DNA from 3 places in the Rhizobium sp. CFBP 8752 genome. Region 3 is predicted to be linked to each of the others. Evidence: predicted binding sites of a transcription regulator. Region 3 holds the regulator's gene; each other region holds the start of a gene.
What was found. Region 3 encodes LexA, which represses DNA repair genes until DNA is damaged. Its sites were predicted from a motif close to TGTTCNNNNTGTGTTCNG; they were not measured.
Positions count from the first base shown of each region.

Region 1: def (peptide deformylase) is a predicted target of LexA. The motif match lies at 3,719-3,736, and genes of this name have one in related genera.
Region 2: IFT59_RS17220 (YifB family Mg chelatase-like AAA ATPase) is a predicted target of LexA. The motif match lies at 2,709-2,726, and genes of this name have one in related genera.

Region 1 is NZ_JACYUZ010000003.1:179,854-185,582, reverse strand. It holds gene dapE (succinyl-diaminopimelate desuccinylase) at 1-146, shown strand, start outside; gene IFT59_RS16840 (hypothetical protein) at 130-750, shown strand; gene IFT59_RS16835 (hypothetical protein) at 799-1,395, shown strand; gene truA (tRNA pseudouridine(38-40) synthase TruA) at 1,383-2,147, opposite strand; gene fmt (methionyl-tRNA formyltransferase) at 2,147-3,082, opposite strand; gene def (peptide deformylase) at 3,141-3,656, opposite strand; gene IFT59_RS16815 (DNA recombination protein RmuC) at 3,853-4,974, shown strand; gene IFT59_RS16810 (ribokinase) at 5,024-5,729, shown strand, end outside.
Region 2 is NZ_JACYUZ010000003.1:259,836-265,564, forward strand. It holds gene IFT59_RS17210 (peptide chain release factor 3) at 1-491, opposite strand, end outside; gene dut (dUTP diphosphatase) at 582-1,052, shown strand; gene IFT59_RS17220 (YifB family Mg chelatase-like AAA ATPase) at 1,086-2,618, opposite strand; gene gshB (glutathione synthase) at 2,792-3,742, opposite strand; gene IFT59_RS17230 (YraN family protein) at 3,855-4,226, opposite strand; gene rsmI (16S rRNA (cytidine(1402)-2'-O)-methyltransferase) at 4,236-5,177, opposite strand; gene dnaN (DNA polymerase III subunit beta) at 5,440-5,729, shown strand, end outside.
Region 3 is NZ_JACYUZ010000001.1:1,761,978-1,767,706, reverse strand. It holds gene IFT59_RS08470 (ComEC/Rec2 family competence protein) at 1-2,265, shown strand, start outside; gene lexA (transcriptional repressor LexA) at 2,246-2,965, opposite strand; gene IFT59_RS08460 (VOC family protein) at 3,158-4,033, shown strand; gene kdsA (3-deoxy-8-phosphooctulonate synthase) at 4,038-4,883, shown strand; gene eno (phosphopyruvate hydratase) at 5,012-5,729, shown strand, end outside.

The DNA.
Region 1 (5,729 bases), on a different contig from region 3:
ATTATTGCCCGGTCGTCGAGTTCGGCCTCGTCGGCCAGACCATGCACATGGTGGACGAGCGGGTAGCGATCGCGGACCTTGAAACGCTGACGCAGATCTACGGAACCTTCCTCTCCCGCTGGTTCGACGATGCTGCGGTTTCATGACCTCAGCCATCACCTGAGCGGCCTCTGGCTGCTGATCCGCGGCGATGCGCGCGGCCTCAGCGCCTTCGACATTTCCGACCAGGGCGTTGCCCGGTCCTTTCTCGCGATCCTGTGGTGCCTGCCCGCGATCGTTGCCGGATGGATGTTCAAGCGTGCCGAATATGCGCAGGCGCATCCCCGCGGCGGTGACGGTGTCCTCGCATTCGCCGGAAAGATGTTTCTGGTGGAGATCGCGCAGTGGATCATTCCGGTTCTCGCCATCTGCCTCGTCGCTGTCGCCTTCGGACTGCGACCGCTGCTGCGCACGCTGATCGTCACGCGCAACTGGTTCACGGTCCCGCTGGTCTATGCATCTTACGTGACGGCATTCCCGGTCAGCCTTGCGCTGGACAGCCTGTTCGGTGCGGGCCTCGTTTACCGATATGGATTGCTTAGCGTCATGCTCGCCGTTCTTGTCGGTGCAGTTCTTCTCTACTGGCGGCTCCTGACGACGGTTGTCGGCGGTTCCCCATGGTTGCGGGCTTCGCTGCTCGGGTTCACCGTGTTGACCGAACTGGTCGTCGTGTCCTGGCTGGAGACAAGCCTTGGAGTGACGGTCGCATGATTGCCCACCGCGGACATTCTTCCCGCATTCTCAATCCAAGAGGTGCCGATGCCCAGCTACGCTGAAGTCCGGTTTTACGTGTCCGGCATCTGGCTGCTGATCAAGGGCGATGAGCAAGGGTTCAAGCAACTCGATCTTACCGATCGCGGCCTGCTGCGGTCCTTCTGGGCCTTTGTCTGGTGTCTGCCGGCAATGTTCGTCACCTGGGCCTGGTGGCGGATGATGTTTCTGCAGGCAATGCCGCCGGGCACGAAGACCGGTGGCCTGTTCTTCTTCCGGCTCGGCATGCTGGAGGCGATCGACTGGATCCTGCCTCTCATTCTGGTGGGCATCGTCTGCGCGCTGTTCGGGCTCGGCAAGAAATTCCCGACGATGGTGATCGTGGTCAACTGGCTGTCCGTGCCGTTTGCTTATGCCTATGCGGTTCTGGCGGCAGCCTTCATCCTGCCGATCGGCATGACCGGATTTCTGGCGCTCCTGCACCTGTCGCTGCTGATTGCCGTCGTCGTCGCGCTGACGCGAGTGATGCGCATGCTTTGCGGCCCGCAGCCGCTGCTGGTGACGGCGCTGGTGATGGTGCTGATCGTGCCGGACATGCTTCTGTCCGAGGTGCTGCAGCGGTTCCTGGGCGTCTATCCGTCCTGACGGTCGTCAGGATAATCCACCTTCATGAAATAGAGGCCATCCGGCGGTGCCACCGGGCCGCAGCGCTTGCGGTCGCGTGCCTCGAGTGCTGCCCTAACGTCCTCGGGCGTAACCTTGCCTTGTCCGGCGATCTTCAGCGTGCCGGCAAAGGAGCGGATCTGGTTGTGCAGGAAGCTTTGAGCCGAAGCGCGGATCTCGATCAGATCGCCTGAGCGCGTCACGTCCAGCCGGTCGAGCGTCCGGACCGGGCTTTTCGCCTGACAGTGGGTGGAGCGGAAGGTGGTAAAATCATGATGCCCGACCAGCATCTGGGCCGCGGCATGCATCGCCTCGTGGTCGAGAGGCTTTGACACCCACCAGGCCCGGTTCGCCTCGAGCGCCAGAGGCGAGGGCCGGTTGAGGATGCGGTAGAGGTAATGCCGCTTGATGGCCGAGAACCTTGCATCGAAGGTCTCGTCGACGAGGCTGACATCGATGACCGAGACCTTTTCCGATGCCGTCATCAGGTAGGCGTTGACGGCGTTGCGCAGCTTGTACGGCACCCACTCGCGCGAAAGATCCGTATGAACCGTCTGGCCCCAGGCATGCACGCCGGAATCGGTCCGCCCTGCGCCACGGACCGATACCGTCTCGCCGGTCAGCTTCAGGATTGCTTTCTGCAGCGCGGCCTGCACCGAATGACCGTTGTCCTGAATCTGCCAGCCCACATAGGACGTGCCGTCATATTCGACGATCATCTTGTAACGCGGCATCAGGCGACCCGCATTCCGGCCGTGATCGCCGTGCCACGCAGGAAATCGGCCGCATCCAGCGGCTTGCCGCCGGCCTTCTGCAACCGCGTCAGGCACACCGCGCCATCGCCGCAGGCGATCGTGAGGTGATCGTCCAGCACGGTGCCGGCGTCTCCCTGTCCGGCGCCGATTGCGGACGAGATAACCTTGATCCGCTCCGGCTTACCGTTGATCTCGGCCTCGAACCAGGCGCCCGGAAACGGGGAGAGCCCGCGAATATGGTTGTGAACGTCGCGCGCGGGCCTCGAGAAATCGATGCGGGTTTCACCCTTGTCGATCTTCGACGCGTAGAGCACGCCGTCCTCGGACTGCGGTGTCAGCGGCAGGTCGCCGGCTTCGAGCTTCTCCATCGCCTCGACCATGGCACGCGCGCCCGTCAGCATCAGCCGGTCGTGCAACTCGCCTGCGGTCATGGCCTCGCCGATCTCGACTTCCTTTGTGAGCGCCACCGGGCCGGTATCGAGGCCCTTTTCCATCTGCATCACCATCATGCCGGTCTTGTCGTCGCCGGCCATGATGGCGCGCTGGATCGGGGCAGCACCGCGCCAGCGTGGCAGCAGCGAAGCATGGCCGTTGTAGCAGCCAAGCCGGGTGCCGGTCAGGATCACCTCGGGCAGAAGCAGGCCATAGGCAACGACCACGGCGACATCGGCCTTGAAGGACCTGAAGGTCTCGCGGTCTTCCTCGCTTTTGAAATTGAGCGGCGTCAGGACCGGAATGCCGAGCAGTTCTGCCGCCTGGTGCACCGGCGACTTGACGAGATCGAGCCCGCGGCGCCCGCCGGGACGCGGTGGCTGGCTATAGACCGCGACGATCTCGTGACCGGCCTGCTTCAGGTTCTGCAGTGTCGGCACGGAAAATTCCGGCGTGCCCATGAAGATGATGCGAAGAGACATGGACCTTTCGCGCCCGCAAGGAACGCGCCTTCAAACCGAGAGTGCCTTCAAGCGATGGCTAGACCGCCTTCGCCTTGGCAGCCTTGGTGAACCTCTTGACCACCATTTCGCGCTTCAGCCGCGATATATGGTCGATGAACAGCACGCCGTCCAGATGGTCGATCTCGTGCTGCAGGCAGGTGGCGAGCAGGCCATCGGCCTCGATCACGTGTTCCTTGCCGTCGCGACCGATATGCTTGACCGTCACGGAAGCGGGGCGCTCCACCTCGGCATAGTATTCCGGGATGGAAAGGCAGCCTTCCTCATACACCGATCGCTCGTCCGATGAGCGGATAATTTCCGGATTGATCACGACGATCGGGTTCTTCTCGTCCTCCTCGCGCGACACGTCGACCACGAGAATGCGGCGGGCAACGCCGATCTGGATCCCGGCAAGGCCGATGCCCGGTGCGTCATACATGGTTTCCAGCATGTCGTCCGCGAGCTTCAAAAGAGCATCGTCCACCCGTTCGAAAGGCTTGGACACCTGACGCAGGAGCGGATCGGGGAGAATGATAAGCGGCTTGATCGTCATGGCGATCCCATAACCTATCTTTTTCGCCGATGGAACAGGCCCGGATCGCCGTTTTCAATCGATGTTCCCGTTTTGATCTTTCCAATCCGCGGTTTTCTGCTAGCTTGCCGCCATGAATGACCTGTTCCCCGAGATTTCTCGTTTTCTGGAGAGCCAGCACCCACTGGTGCTGATGGCTGCTTCGTGCATCTTCGGCATGCTTCTGATGCTTCTTCTCATGCGTATTTCCGGAAGCAGCGGCCGTCAGGCGGAAGACGCAGAGGCCCGCATGGGCGAGTTGATGCGGATGCAGGGGGAAATGCAGGGCAGGCTTTCGGCGATGGGCGAAACGCTTGCCGCCCGCCAGGTCGAGCTCAGCCAGGTCGTCGGCCAGCGGCTCGATGGCATGACCCACCGTATCGGCGCTACCATTACCGAACAGACCAGATCCACCCATGACAACCTGCGCCAGCTGCAGGAGCGTCTGGCCGTCATCGACGCTGCCCAGAACAACATTCAGAGCCTAGCCAAGGATGTCGTGGGACTGCAGGCGATCCTCTCCAACAAGCAGACGCGTGGCGCCTTTGGTCAGGGCCGGATGGAAGCGATCGTTTCCGACGGCCTGCCGATGGGTGCCTTCGAATTCCAGAAGACGCTGTCGAACGGTTCGAGACCGGATTGCGTGATCCGCATGCCGAACGGCTTGCCACCGCTCGTCATCGACGCAAAATTTCCGCTGGAGGCATGGAATGCCTTTCGCGAATCCGCCGCACCCGAGGCGCGCCGGGCCGCATCCCAGCAATTTCGCCGCGACATGGAAGTCCATATCCGCGATGTCTCGGAGAAATATCTGATTGCCGGAGAAACGCAGGACACCGCCTTTCTCTTCGTGCCGTCGGAATCGATTTTTGCCGAGATCCACGAGCATTTCGAGGGCGTGATCCAGAAGGCGCAGCGCGCGAGGATCGTCATCGTCTCGCCGTCGCTGCTGATGCTGTCAATCCAGGTCATCCAGGCCGTGCTGAAAGACCAGCGCATGCGCGAACAGGCGCATCTGATCCAGGGCGAGGTGGCCTTGCTGATGGAGGATCTCGGTCGCCTCGACGAGCGGACCCGTAAGCTGCAATCGCATTTCTTCGCAGCCCAGAAGGACGTCGAGCAGATCGTGACGTCGACCGAAAAGCTCGGCCGGCGCGGTGCAAGGATCGAAGCGCTCGAACTGGAAGCACCAGTGGCCGCCCCGATACCCCACGCTGGACCAACCCCCGCAGCTCCGGCATCCGGCGCAGTCGAGAGCCGCACCGGATCGCTGCGCCTGAGGGTAGTTGACGAGGACTGATCCTCTCGGGCAGTGTCAGCCCGCATTTCACAAAACAGGCAGGCACAGCATGATTACCGTCTTCGGCTCCATCAACATGGATCTTATCGCAACGACGGAGCGGTTGCCGGGGCCGGGCGAAACGGTTGTGGGGTCAACCTTTGCGACGGCCTCCGGCGGCAAGGGTGCGAACCAGGCACTGGCCGCCCGCCGCGCAGGCAGCGACGTGCGCATGGTCGGCGCTGTCGGAAACGACGGTTTTGCAGACCCGGCGCTGGCTTTGCTCCAGGCATCCGGAACTGACCTGTCAGCGGTCACGCGGACAAACATTTCAACCGGCACAGCACTGATACTGGTCGGCGATGACAGCGGCGAGAACATGATCGCCGTCGTGCCCGGTGCCAATGGCACGATCGGCGAGGCGCAGGCGCAGGGCGCGGTGGAGGCCATGTCTCCATCAGACACGTTGATGCTGCAGCTCGAGATCCCGCCGGCAGCCGTCGAGGCGGCTCTGCGCGCAGCAAAGGCGAAGGGCATCCGGACGATGATCAACACCGCGCCGCTGACGGCTGATGCGGTTCGACTATCCGGCCTCGCCGATATCGTCGTCGCCAACGAGACCGAATTCGACCTTCTCGCAGGTTGCACGATCAGCGACGCCCAAGCGCGCGAAGAAGTTTTGCGCCGCCTTCACAGTGAGACCGGCCAGACGTTCGTGGTCACGCTCGGTAGCGAAGGTGTCGTTGCCATGCTTGATGGTGAAATCCTGTCGGCCA
Region 2 (5,729 bases), on a different contig from region 3:
TCCAGCGCCAGCTTTTCCTCGACCTCGTCGAGCACTTCGAAAATGTCGCGGCTTTCGCGGTCCATCTTGTTGATGAAGGTGATGATCGGAATGTCGCGCATGCGGCAGACTTCAAACAGCTTCAGCGTGCGCGGCTCGATGCCCTTGGCGGCATCGATGACCATGATCGCCGCATCCACAGCCGTCAGCGTGCGATAGGTATCGTCCGCGAAGTCTTCGTGGCCGGGCGTATCGAGAATGTTGAAGACCTTGTCGGCATATTCGAACGTCATCACCGACGTCACGACCGAGATGCCGCGTTCGCGTTCGATCTTCATCCAGTCGGACCGCGTCTGGATGCGATCCTTCTTGGCCTTGACCTCACCGGCGAGCTGGATGGCGCCCCCGAACAGAAGCAGCTTTTCCGTCAGCGTTGTCTTGCCCGCGTCCGGATGCGCAATAATCGCGAATGTGCGGCGGCGGGAGACCGCCTCTGCAATGGTTTCGGCCATCTTTTATATCCTGTGAATTGCCGCGGTATCTAGCGACTAAAGCCCGCCATTGCAATTGACCTGCCGCGCTGCGGCGCAAAGTAATGGGCAATGACCATTCAAGCCCCCTCCTCACCCGTGCTCAATGTCCTGCGTCTGCCGCACGGGCAGAACCTGGATCTTCCCGCCTACGAGACATCAGGTGCTGCCGGCATGGACCTGCGCGCCGCCGTGACCGATGGCGAGCCGTTGACGATCGCACCCGGCAAGCGCGCCCTTGTGCCGACCGGCCTCGTGTTCGAGATCCCCTCCGGGTTCGAGGTCCAGATCCGCCCGCGTTCGGGGCTGGCGTTTAAGAACGGCATCACCTGCCTCAACACGCCCGGCACGATCGACAGCGATTACCGGGGCGAAGTGAAGGTTTTGCTGATCAATCTGGGCGACGAGGACTTCGTCATTACCCGCGGCATGCGGATCGCGCAGATGGTGATCGCGCCCGTGACCCAGGCGCGGATCGTCGAAGTTTCCGAGGCAAGTGAGACAGCACGTGGCGCCGGCGGGTTCGGATCCACCGGCGTCTAAAGTTCGTCAGAACCCCGTGACGTCTAAGGTCAATCAGGCGGATACGGTGGGCCGCTCCCCGGCCATCCGATACGAGATCGCCTCGGCGAGGTGAATTCTCCCGATACTATCCTTCGCGTCGAGATCGGCAAGCGTCCGCGCTACCCGCAGCACCCGATGGTAGCCGCGGGCGGAGAATTTGAGCTTCTCCGCCGCATCGCGCAACAATTGCAGCCCGCCCGGATCGAGTTCGGCGAATTTCTCGATCATGGCGGTGGAGCAACGCGCGTTGGTCAAAACCGTGTACTGGCCCTCGCCTTCGAAACGCTCTCTCTGCCTGTCTCGTGCGGCCGCCACCCGCCTTGCCACGCCGGCGCTTGGCTCCGCCGGAGCCGGGCGGATGAGATCGCTTGCCGAGACAGCGGGCACATCGATGCGGATATCGATGCGGTCCATCAGCGGGCCGGAGATACGTGCCTGATAATCCGAAGCACAGCGCGGGCCACGAGCGCAGCTATGCCCCGGTTGTCCCGCCATACCGCAGCGACACGGGTTCATCGCGGCGACGAGCTGGATGCTCGCCGGATAGGAGACCCGATGATTGGCCCGGGCGATGACGCATTCGCCTGTCTCCAGAGGCTGGCGAAGCGCATCGAGAACCTGGGGCGAGAATTCCGGAAACTCGTCGAGAAAAAGAATGCCGTGATGCGCGAGCGATGCTTCTCCGGGCCTCGCGCGCAGACCGCCGCCGACCAGTGCCGCCATCGTGGCGGAATGGTGCGGCATGCGATAGGGCCGCCGATCCGACAGCTTTCCGCCCGAAAGCTGGCCGGCGATGGAGTGGATCATCGAGACTTCGAGCAGTTCGGTGGCCGATAGCGGCGGCAAGATCGACGGAAGGCGGGCGGCAAGCATCGATTTGCCCGAACCGGGCGGACCGACCATCAGGAGGTTATGGCCGCCGGCAGCTGCCACTTCGAGCGCGCGTTTGGCGCTTTCCTGGCCCTTGATATCGACGAGGTCAGGCAGATTGGCAGGTGGTGCACGGACGGCCGGTTGAGGCCGCGACATGACCTGCGTACCGCGGAAATGGTTGGCGAGCGCGATCAGGCTGCGTGGTGCGAGAATATCGACGCCGGGGCCTGCCCAGGCCGCTTCAGCGCCACTCTCTGCCGGGCAGATCAGGCCCTTTCCGATTGCGTTGGCGCTGATCGCTGCCGGAAGCGCACCGGCGACGGCTGCAAGCGTTCCATCGAGGTTCAGTTCGCCGATCACCACATAGTCAGCCAGCATGTCGCCTGGAACAGCACCGAGCGCCGCCATCAGGCCCAATGCGATCGCGAGGTCGAAATGGCTGCCTTCCTTGGGCAGGTCCGCCGGGGCGAGATTGACCGTGATCTTCTTCGGCGGCATGGCGAGACCCGAGGCATGCAGTGCTGCCTGCACCCGCTCGCGGCTTTCGGCCACCGCCTTATCGGGCAGGCCGACGATATGCATGCCGATCTTTCCAGGTCCGATCATGACCTGCACATCGACCGGAATGCCTTCGATTCCCTGAAATGCTACCGTTCTGATACGCGCGACCATTCCGACCCGCCCACATGCGCAAGCTAAGGTGGGGATATTCCCGCCTACCGTGCTACAGGTTGAAAGCTTGCACGATTGCTGGCGGATTTCAAGAACAGGCAGTGAACAATTTCGCGCATGAGACGAAGACAGCGTGCATCAGGTTGCATAACAAGAACAGATGTGAACGGTTGTCAGCTCTGCTTGGCGTCGATTGCATCCCACATGAGGCTCGCGACGTCAGCACCGCCGAACTTCTTCACTTCGCGGATGCCTGTCGGAGACGTGACGTTGATCTCGGTCATGTAATCGCCGATCACGTCGATACCGACGAAGATGAAGCCGCGTTCACGCAGAGCCGGCCCGATACGGGCGCAGATTTCCTTTTCGCGCGGCGTGATATCGGTCGCCTCGGCACGTCCGCCGACATGCATGTTGGAGCGGCTGTCGGTTTCCGCGGGCACGCGGTTGATCGCGCCGACCGGTTCGCCGTCAACGAGAAGAATGCGCTTGTCGCCCTTGCGCACGGCCGGCAGGTAGGCCTGCGCGATATAGGGTTCGCCGCGATACATCTGGCCGAACATTTCGAGTAGCGAGGTAAAGTTGCGATCATCGCGGGCGGAATGAAACACGCCGGCGCCGCCATTGCCGTAAAGCGGCTTCAGGATGATATCGCCGAGCTCTTCGCGGAACTTGGCAATTTCAGCCGGGTCACGGGAGATCAGTGTCGGCGGCATCAGGTCGGCGAATTCGGTGACGAAGATCTTTTCCGGCGAGTTGCGCACCCAGGCCGGATCATTGACCACGAGCGTCTTTGGATGAATGCGCTCCAGAAGATGGGTCGATGTAATGTAGCCCATATCGAAGGGCGGATCCTGGCGAAGCTGCACGACATCCATCGTCGACAGATCGGTCGGCTGCTTTTCGCCAAGGGTAAAGTGATCGCCCTTGATGTCACGCACCTGCAGCGGCTCGAGGGCTGCAAAGATGCGGCCGTCGCGCATCGTCAGGCGGTCGGGCGTATAGTGGAACAGCTCGTAACCGCGCGATTGCGCTTCGAGCGCCATGGCGAATGTGGAATCGCCGGCAATGTTGATGCCGGAAATGTGGTCCATCTGAAATGCGACCGTGCGAATTTTCGCCATGACTTCAGCCCCCTAGGATTGGCCCGCCTGATGTAGGACGACGAACCCCGAAAGGCAACCGTGGCCGGGATATTCCGACAGGGCCGCGGCAAGGCCTATGCTGAGGACGGCCCTAGAACGCATCCTGGAAATGGCGAGGAAACCTTCCCGGCAAGACGGCGATGATGTCGTATCGCTGCGATAACCCGGATACGTCCTTGCGTTTCTGCAGCCAGAGATCGCTCGCGGCCCGGATCCGTTTCTGAGATGCGAAGGAGACGGCGTCGAGCGCCTGCATCTCGGATCGTCTAGCCTTCACCTCGACAAAGACCACGAGATCGCGCTTGCGGGCGATGAGATCGATCTCGCCCAGTTTCGTGCGGTGGCGAAGGGCGAGGATGCGATAGCCTTTCAGCAGGAGATAGGCAGCAGCGACATATTCCGAGACATGGCCGCGGCGCTCTGCCTTGCGACGTCTGGCGCCGATCTCATCCCGTTGTGCCATCGCGATCCATCAGGTCCCGTTCTTCATGGCGATCAGGCGCTGATAGAGATCCTTGCGCGGCAGGCCGGTGATCCTTGCCGCTTCAGTCGCAGCCTTTGCGGTCGGATGCGTTTTGGAAAGGTCCTGCAGGATGGCATCGACCTCCACCTCGCCCGGCGCCTCTTCAGGTGCTGGAGGTTCGATCAGAAGGACGATCTCGCCCTTGACGTTGTGGCCGTCACCGTAATGGGCGGCAAGCTCGGCCAGCGTGCCCCGGCGAAACTCCTCGTAGGTCTTGGTGAGTTCCCGGCAGACGCAGGCAAGCCGGCTGCCGCCGAGCACATCGGCTGCAGAAACGAGCGTGTGGGCAATGCGATGGGGAGATTCAAACAGGATCAGCGTTGCCGGGATCTTTGAAAGTTCCGCAAGCCGGTCGCGGCGGGCTTTATCCTTGGAAGACAGAAAACCGACGAACAGGAAAGCATCCGACGGCATGCCGGAACCGACGAGGGCCGCAAGCGGGGCAGATGCGCCGGGGATGGGCACGACACGATAACCCGCATCGATCGCCATCTGGCCGAGCCGATAGCCGGGATCCGACACCAGCGGCGTGCCCGCATCGGAAACCAGCGCCACGGACTTGCCGGCTTCGAGTGCCGCAATCAGCTTCGGCCCGGCTTCGTTGGCATTGTGCTCGTGGTAGGAATAAGGGCGATTGACGATGCCGTAACGATCGAGCAGCACGCGGGTCACCCTTGTGTCCTCGCAGGCCAAAACATCGGCGCCGGACAGGGTTTCGAGCGCGCGCAGCGTGATATCGCCGAGATTGCCGATCGGGGTGGCGACAAGATAGAGCGCCGGTTCGATGGGGCGGGACGCGATGAACGTGTTGCCGACGCGATAGCCGCGCTGTCCCTTGACGGGTTCGGCAGCGATTTCGGTGGATTGCTCTGAAGTTTGGTCGAGGGTCATCGCCTGTTATGGTCGAGGCCGCAGGCTTCGGCAAGCAGAGGCGGGCGATGTTTTGCGCGTCCGGTTTCGCCGCGTTGCGTTTTCTGTGTGCAAGTGCGGTATGAACAAGCAATTCAAATGGCGGGCAGACGGTTCTGCTCTTGCTTTCGCATCCGAATGTCTGCCATTTTGCCCGTCCACATGTTCCGGCTGCGCAATGGCCGGCAGAGAATATCAGGTGGTCCGGCCAGCCGGATCGCCACGGTCGAAAGCGATAGTGTCCATGCGTATTACTCTTGAGCGCTCCAATCTCTTGAAGTCGCTGAATCACGTGCACCGCGTCGTGGAACGGCGCAACACGATTCCGATCCTGTCCAACATCCTGCTGCGCGCGTCCGACGCGAGCCTGGATATGAAAGCGACGGACCTTGATCTGGAAGTGACGGAATCGACACCGGCCATGGTGGAACAGTCCGGCGCCACGACCGTGCCAGCGCATCTGCTTTATGAAATCGTCCGCAAGCTGCCGGACGGATCGGAAGTGCTGCTTGCCACCAGCGCCGACGGCGCGAC
Region 3 (5,729 bases):
ACCTGGTTCGCACTTCCTTGGACGCCATCGCCATTCATTCTCGCAACCATGCTTGCGATCTCGATGGTGACCGCAGGGCTGACACGGTATCGCGCGCATCCACTGTCTCGTGCCAACCTTGTACTCTGCCTGCTTCTCTCCGGTTCTGCGCTGGCAGCGCTCGAAACCTGGCGGTGTTCGACGGTCGTGCTCGATTCGCCCGTCACAACGACCATCAGCGGGATTGTCGAACGACGCGAAGCCGATGCACAGCGCCGCTGGCGCTATATCCTCAGGATCGAGCAGACATCTGAGCCCTCGCTTTCACGACCGCCACAGCGCGTCTCGGTTCTTGCCAGAAGCCAACACGAGCCTGCAGACATCGGAGAGCGCGTTTCCGGCCGTGCCCGTCTGTCGCCACCCTCTGGCCCGGCGCTTCCCGGATTGAACGATTTCGCCTTCTCCTCCTACTTCGATCAAATCGGGGCCGTTGGCTTCTTTTACGGCGCGCCTAGCGTACAACCGGCGATCGATGACCAACCCGGGTTATGGTCGGACATGCAGCGAGGGCTTTTTGCGCTTCGCAGCGCAATCGGCAATCGCATCCGCGATACGGTCAAGGGGGATGCGGGCGCTTTTGCTGCCGCAATCGTGACCGACGAGCGCCGTGCAATTTCCCGTGAGACGACCGAGGCGCTTCGTCTGTCCGGGCTGGCCCATATCGTCGCGATCTCAGGCCTCAACATGGCGCTGGCAGCCGGTATCTTCTTCGTCGGCGTCCGCTCCGTCCTGTCGCTGTTTCCAGGCTTTGCGCAGGCCTATCCGATCAAGAAGTTTGCCGCGTTCGGTGCGCTTGTCATGGCGACCGCCTATTACCTGATTTCCGGGTTCGGGGTTTCCGCCGAGCGAGCCTATATCATGATGGCGGTGATGCTGGTCGCCGTGCTCGTCGATCGACCCTCCATCAGCCTTCGCAACGTCGCCCTTTCGGCAATCATCATCCTCGCCATCTCGCCGTCGGAGATTCTGGGTCCGAGTTTCCAGATGTCGTTTGCGGCAACCGCGGCACTGGTGGCAGGGTTCGCCCTCTGGACGCGATATTTCGCGAAAGGAAAGGAGGAGACAAAAGGTAGCAACCGTTGGATAACGGGTATTGCGGCGACGTTGCATTTCATTGCCGGGATCGTGGTGACGTCGCTGATCGGCAGTACGTCGACGTCGATCTATTCGATCGAGCATTTCCACCATCTGACCACCTACGGCCTCGCGGCCAATCTCGCGGCCATGCCGATCATTTCCTTCGTGGTGATGCCGGCAGGTCTCGTGGCCATGCTGCTGATGCCGTTCGGGCTGGATGCTCCCGTTCTGTTCATCATGGGCGAGGGGCTGCGGATCGTCATTCGCATTGCCGAGATCGTCGCCGCATGGGGCGGCGATATTGCCATCGGCCGGCAGAACCCGCTTTTCCTGCCTCTGGCGACGGCAGGCTTTCTGCTTCTGACGCTGCTGCGCACGCCGCTGAGGTTGACAGGCGCGCTGTTCATGGCGGTGGCTTTGCTCTTTGCGGTCCGCTCAGGCTCGGCGCCGAGGCCTGATATCGTCATATCCGAAGACGGCGCGTCAGTGGGACTGATCCAGGATGACAAGATCACCCTCAATCGAACCCGACCGCCGGGATTTATCTACGATCAATGGCGGCGAGCGCTGGTGCTTGAGACCGGAGAACAACCGCTCGCCTTGCCGGTTCTTGCCTCTTCGGAACCAGCGCGAGGTGCCAGCCTTGCGAAAAGCGATGACAGACCACCTGGACCACATTCGCGACCGGATTTGACGCGCCGGGAAATCGAATATGTCAGGGGTTTTCTTCAAGCATTGAAGCCCGGACGATTCGCCTGTCTGCCGAAAATCCTGTGCGCGGCGCAGACTGCTCAGGACATCCGGATCGTCACCGTCGAAGACAACCGATACACCGGTCTTGCCTGCGATGTCGGTCGGATCATCGTCTCGCCCGGCGCACGCTTCGATACTTGCCGCTCCGGCGCCTTGCTTCTCAGCGGGCGGACGTTGCGCCGGACTGGCGCACTGGAAATCACCATTATTCCGAACGCGACAGCGCCAGACATCAAGATTACGGCGGCAATGCGAGACAGCGCACAGACCTCAAGCCGTCCGTGGACCGTCCACCGGTTCTATGACTGGCGAACGCGACAACTCGACTTTGGCATCCCGGAGGCTGTTGCTGCGCATCTCCGGGATGACACCGTTCTTAATGATAGCGGCGAATAAGGCCGACAAGCTTGCCCTGGACCTTCACCCGGTCGGGCGGGAAGATGCGGGTCTCGTAAGCCGGGTTTGCCGCTTCCAGTGCGATCGAGGCACCCTTGCGGCGAAACCGCTTCAGGGTCGCTTCTTCCTCATCGACCAGGGCAACGATGATATCGCCTGGACTTGCGGTGCTGGTATTCTTGATGATGACGGTATCGCCATCGAGGATGCCGGCATCGATCATCGAATCGCCCTTCACTTCGAGCGCGTAATGATCGCCGGAACCCAGCATCTCGATCGGAACGGCGATGTCATGGGTGTTGTTCTGGATCGCGGAGATCGGCACGCCGGCAGCGATTCGACCCATGACCGGAATGTTTGTCGAGAACGGATTGTCCGCCATGACCGGCGCCGGCTTCTGAGCGACGACCGGTTGCGTTTTGCCGAGGCTTCCCTCGATGACACTGGGAGAAAAACCCCGTCGCGGATGAAGGTTCGCCACATAGGCGTCAGGCAGCTTGATCACTTCGAGCGCGCGTGCTCTGTTCGGCAGACGGCGAATAAAGCCACGCTCCTCGAGCGCGGTGATCAGCCTATGGATGCCGGACTTCGATGCAAGGTCGAGAGCGTCCTTCATTTCGTCAAACGACGGCGGCACGCCTGATTCTTTCATCCGCTCGTGGATGAACAGAAGTAACTCCTGTTGCTTGCGTGTCAGCATGGACGGGACCCTCAGAATTGGAAACAAATGCAGAACGGACGCTATATGTTCTATCTGTGTTCCGCAAGCCCCAAATTTTTGCTCAAGAATAGTCTCATTTCAGCGTTCGATCACGTATTCAGTTCGTGCGCAGCACTTGCCGAGTTTCCCGCGATAGCCAATGTTCTGCGGAATAAGACTTTGGGGGTGTAAGTGGGTAACAAGTCAGTCGATCATTTGGTTCTGCCCGTTGCAGATCTGGCGTCAGCGCGGGGGAGGTTGACCGCTCTCGGCTTTACTGTGGCACCTGAAGGTGTTCACCCTTTCGGCACAGCCAATGCCTGCATATTCTTCGCGGATGGCTCGTACCTCGAGCCACTGGCCATTGTGAACCGTCGGCAAGCCTCGCTTGCGGCAAAACGAGGCAACGTGTTCACCGATCGCGACATCCGCTTTCGCGGCCAGCGGAAAAGGGAAGGTCTATCGGCGGTGGTCGTCGGGACGCAGGATGCAGCGGCCGATCATAGCCGTTTTGTGGACGGGTACATGTCTGCGGGCGAGATGCTTCAGTTCTCCCGCCCGATGCAGTTGCCCGATGGTGGGGAGAGCGAAGTCTCATTCCGTCTGGCGTTCGCGGCAGTCCCCGAGGTCGATGACATCTTGCTGTTTTCCTGCCAGCGCATGGCCGCATTACCGGCAGATCGCGGTGGTCTTGATGAGCACGCAAACGCCGTTACAGGCCTTCGAGAGATCGTCTTTTCTGCAGATGACCCGCTGGAGTTTCTGCCGCTTTTCGAAACCGTGTTCGAGACGCAACCCGAGCAAGGGAAAGACGGTCTGCGGATCGAAGCTGCCAATGCCGGCATCCGCATTCAATCCAACGACACGTTCAGCGACGAGTTCCGGTCTTCGATGAAGCCCTTGTTATCGTCGCGCCTCGCTGCGCGCGGGATCATCTTCAAGACCACCGATCTCGCCGTGACAGAGATCACCCTTGCTGCTAATGACGTCGCATTCATCCGCAGGGATGGCCGCGTGATCGTGTCGGCAGCCCCGGGGCAAGGTGTGGTTTTCGGTTTCGAGGAATAGTGAAATGACAGTCTCCGTCAATTCTGAAGTGTCCGTGGGCGAGGGGAGTTCGAAAGTCGTTTTCTCAAACACGGCAAAGCTCTCGCTGATTGCCGGTCCCTGCCAGATGGAAAGCCGTGATCATGCGTTCATGATCGCCGGCACGCTTGTCGAACTCTGCAAGAAACTCGGCATCGGCCTCGTCTACAAATCCTCCTTCGACAAGGCCAACCGCACGTCGATCTCCGGCAAGCGCGGCATCGGCTTGGACAACGCGATGGCGATCTTTGCCGATCTGAAGACGGAATTCGGCTTTCCCGTTCTGACCGACATTCACACTGAAGAGCAATGCGCTCTCGTGGCGGATACGATCGATATCCTGCAGATCCCCGCCTTCCTGTCGCGCCAGACGGACTTGCTCGTCGCGGCCGCAAAGACGGGTTGCGCGATCAACGTGAAGAAGGGCCAGTTCCTGGCGCCCTGGGACATGAAGAACGTCCAGGCGAAGTTCCTCGAAAGCGGCAATCCCAATGTGATGCTGTGCGAGCGCGGTGCCTCGTTCGGCTACAACACGCTTGTCTCCGACATGCGCTCGCTGCCGATCATGGCGGCTCTCGGAAGCCCCGTTATTTTTGACGCAACCCATTCCGTGCAGCAGCCCGGCGGCCAGGGCGGTTCTTCCGGCGGCCAGCGCGAATTTGTCGAAACGCTGGCGCGGGCAGCCGTCGCCGTCGGCGTTGCTGGCGTCTTTATCGAAACCCACGAAGACCCTGACAACGCACCGTCCGACGGTCCGAACATGGTCCACCTGAAGGACATGCCGCGCCTTCTGGAAAAGCTGCTGGCCTTCGACGCCATCGCAAAAGGCTGACGGCGTCGAAAAACCGCCGAATTGACTGGACTGTAATCCGCGTGTCATCGACGATCGCACAATGTCGATGACACGCCTGTTCGCTGAGCCTGCGAATTCAGGCTCGCACATTAACCGAGGAGAGACCCTTGACCGCCATTACCGACATCATCGCTCGCGAAATTCTGGACAGCCGTGGCAATCCGACCGTCGAGGTGGATGTTTATCTGGAAGACGGCTCGATGGGCCGCGCCGCCGTTCCGTCGGGAGCCTCCACGGGCGCGCATGAAGCCGTCGAACTTCGCGATGGCGGCAAGCGCTATGGTGGCAAGGGCGTCGAAAAGGCTGTCGAAGCCGTCAACACCGAGATCTTCGACGCGATCGGCGGCTTCGATGCCGAAAGCCAGATCCACATCGACAAGACCCTGATCGCGCTCGACGGCACCCCGAACAAGTCGCGCCTGGGTGCAAACGCCATTCTCGGCGTCTCGCTTGCCGTTGCCAAGGCCGCAGCCGAATCGTCCGGCCTGCCGCTCTATCGCTATATCGGCGGCGCCTCCGCCCATCTTCTGCCGGTCCCGATGATGAACATCATCAACGGCGGCGCTCACGCCGACAACCCGATCGATTTCCAGGAATTCATGATCATGCCTGTCGGCGCCGAGACGCTGAAGGATGCCGTGCGCATGGGTGCGGAAATCTTCCACGTCCTCAAGAAGGAACTGGCAGCGCAGGGGCACAACACCAATGTCGGCGACGAAGGCGGTTTCGCGCCGGGCCTGAAGAGCGCGCCGGAAGCCCTCGACTTCATCATGAAGTCGGTCGAAAAGGCCGGCTACCGGCCGGGCGATGACGTCCACCTGGCGC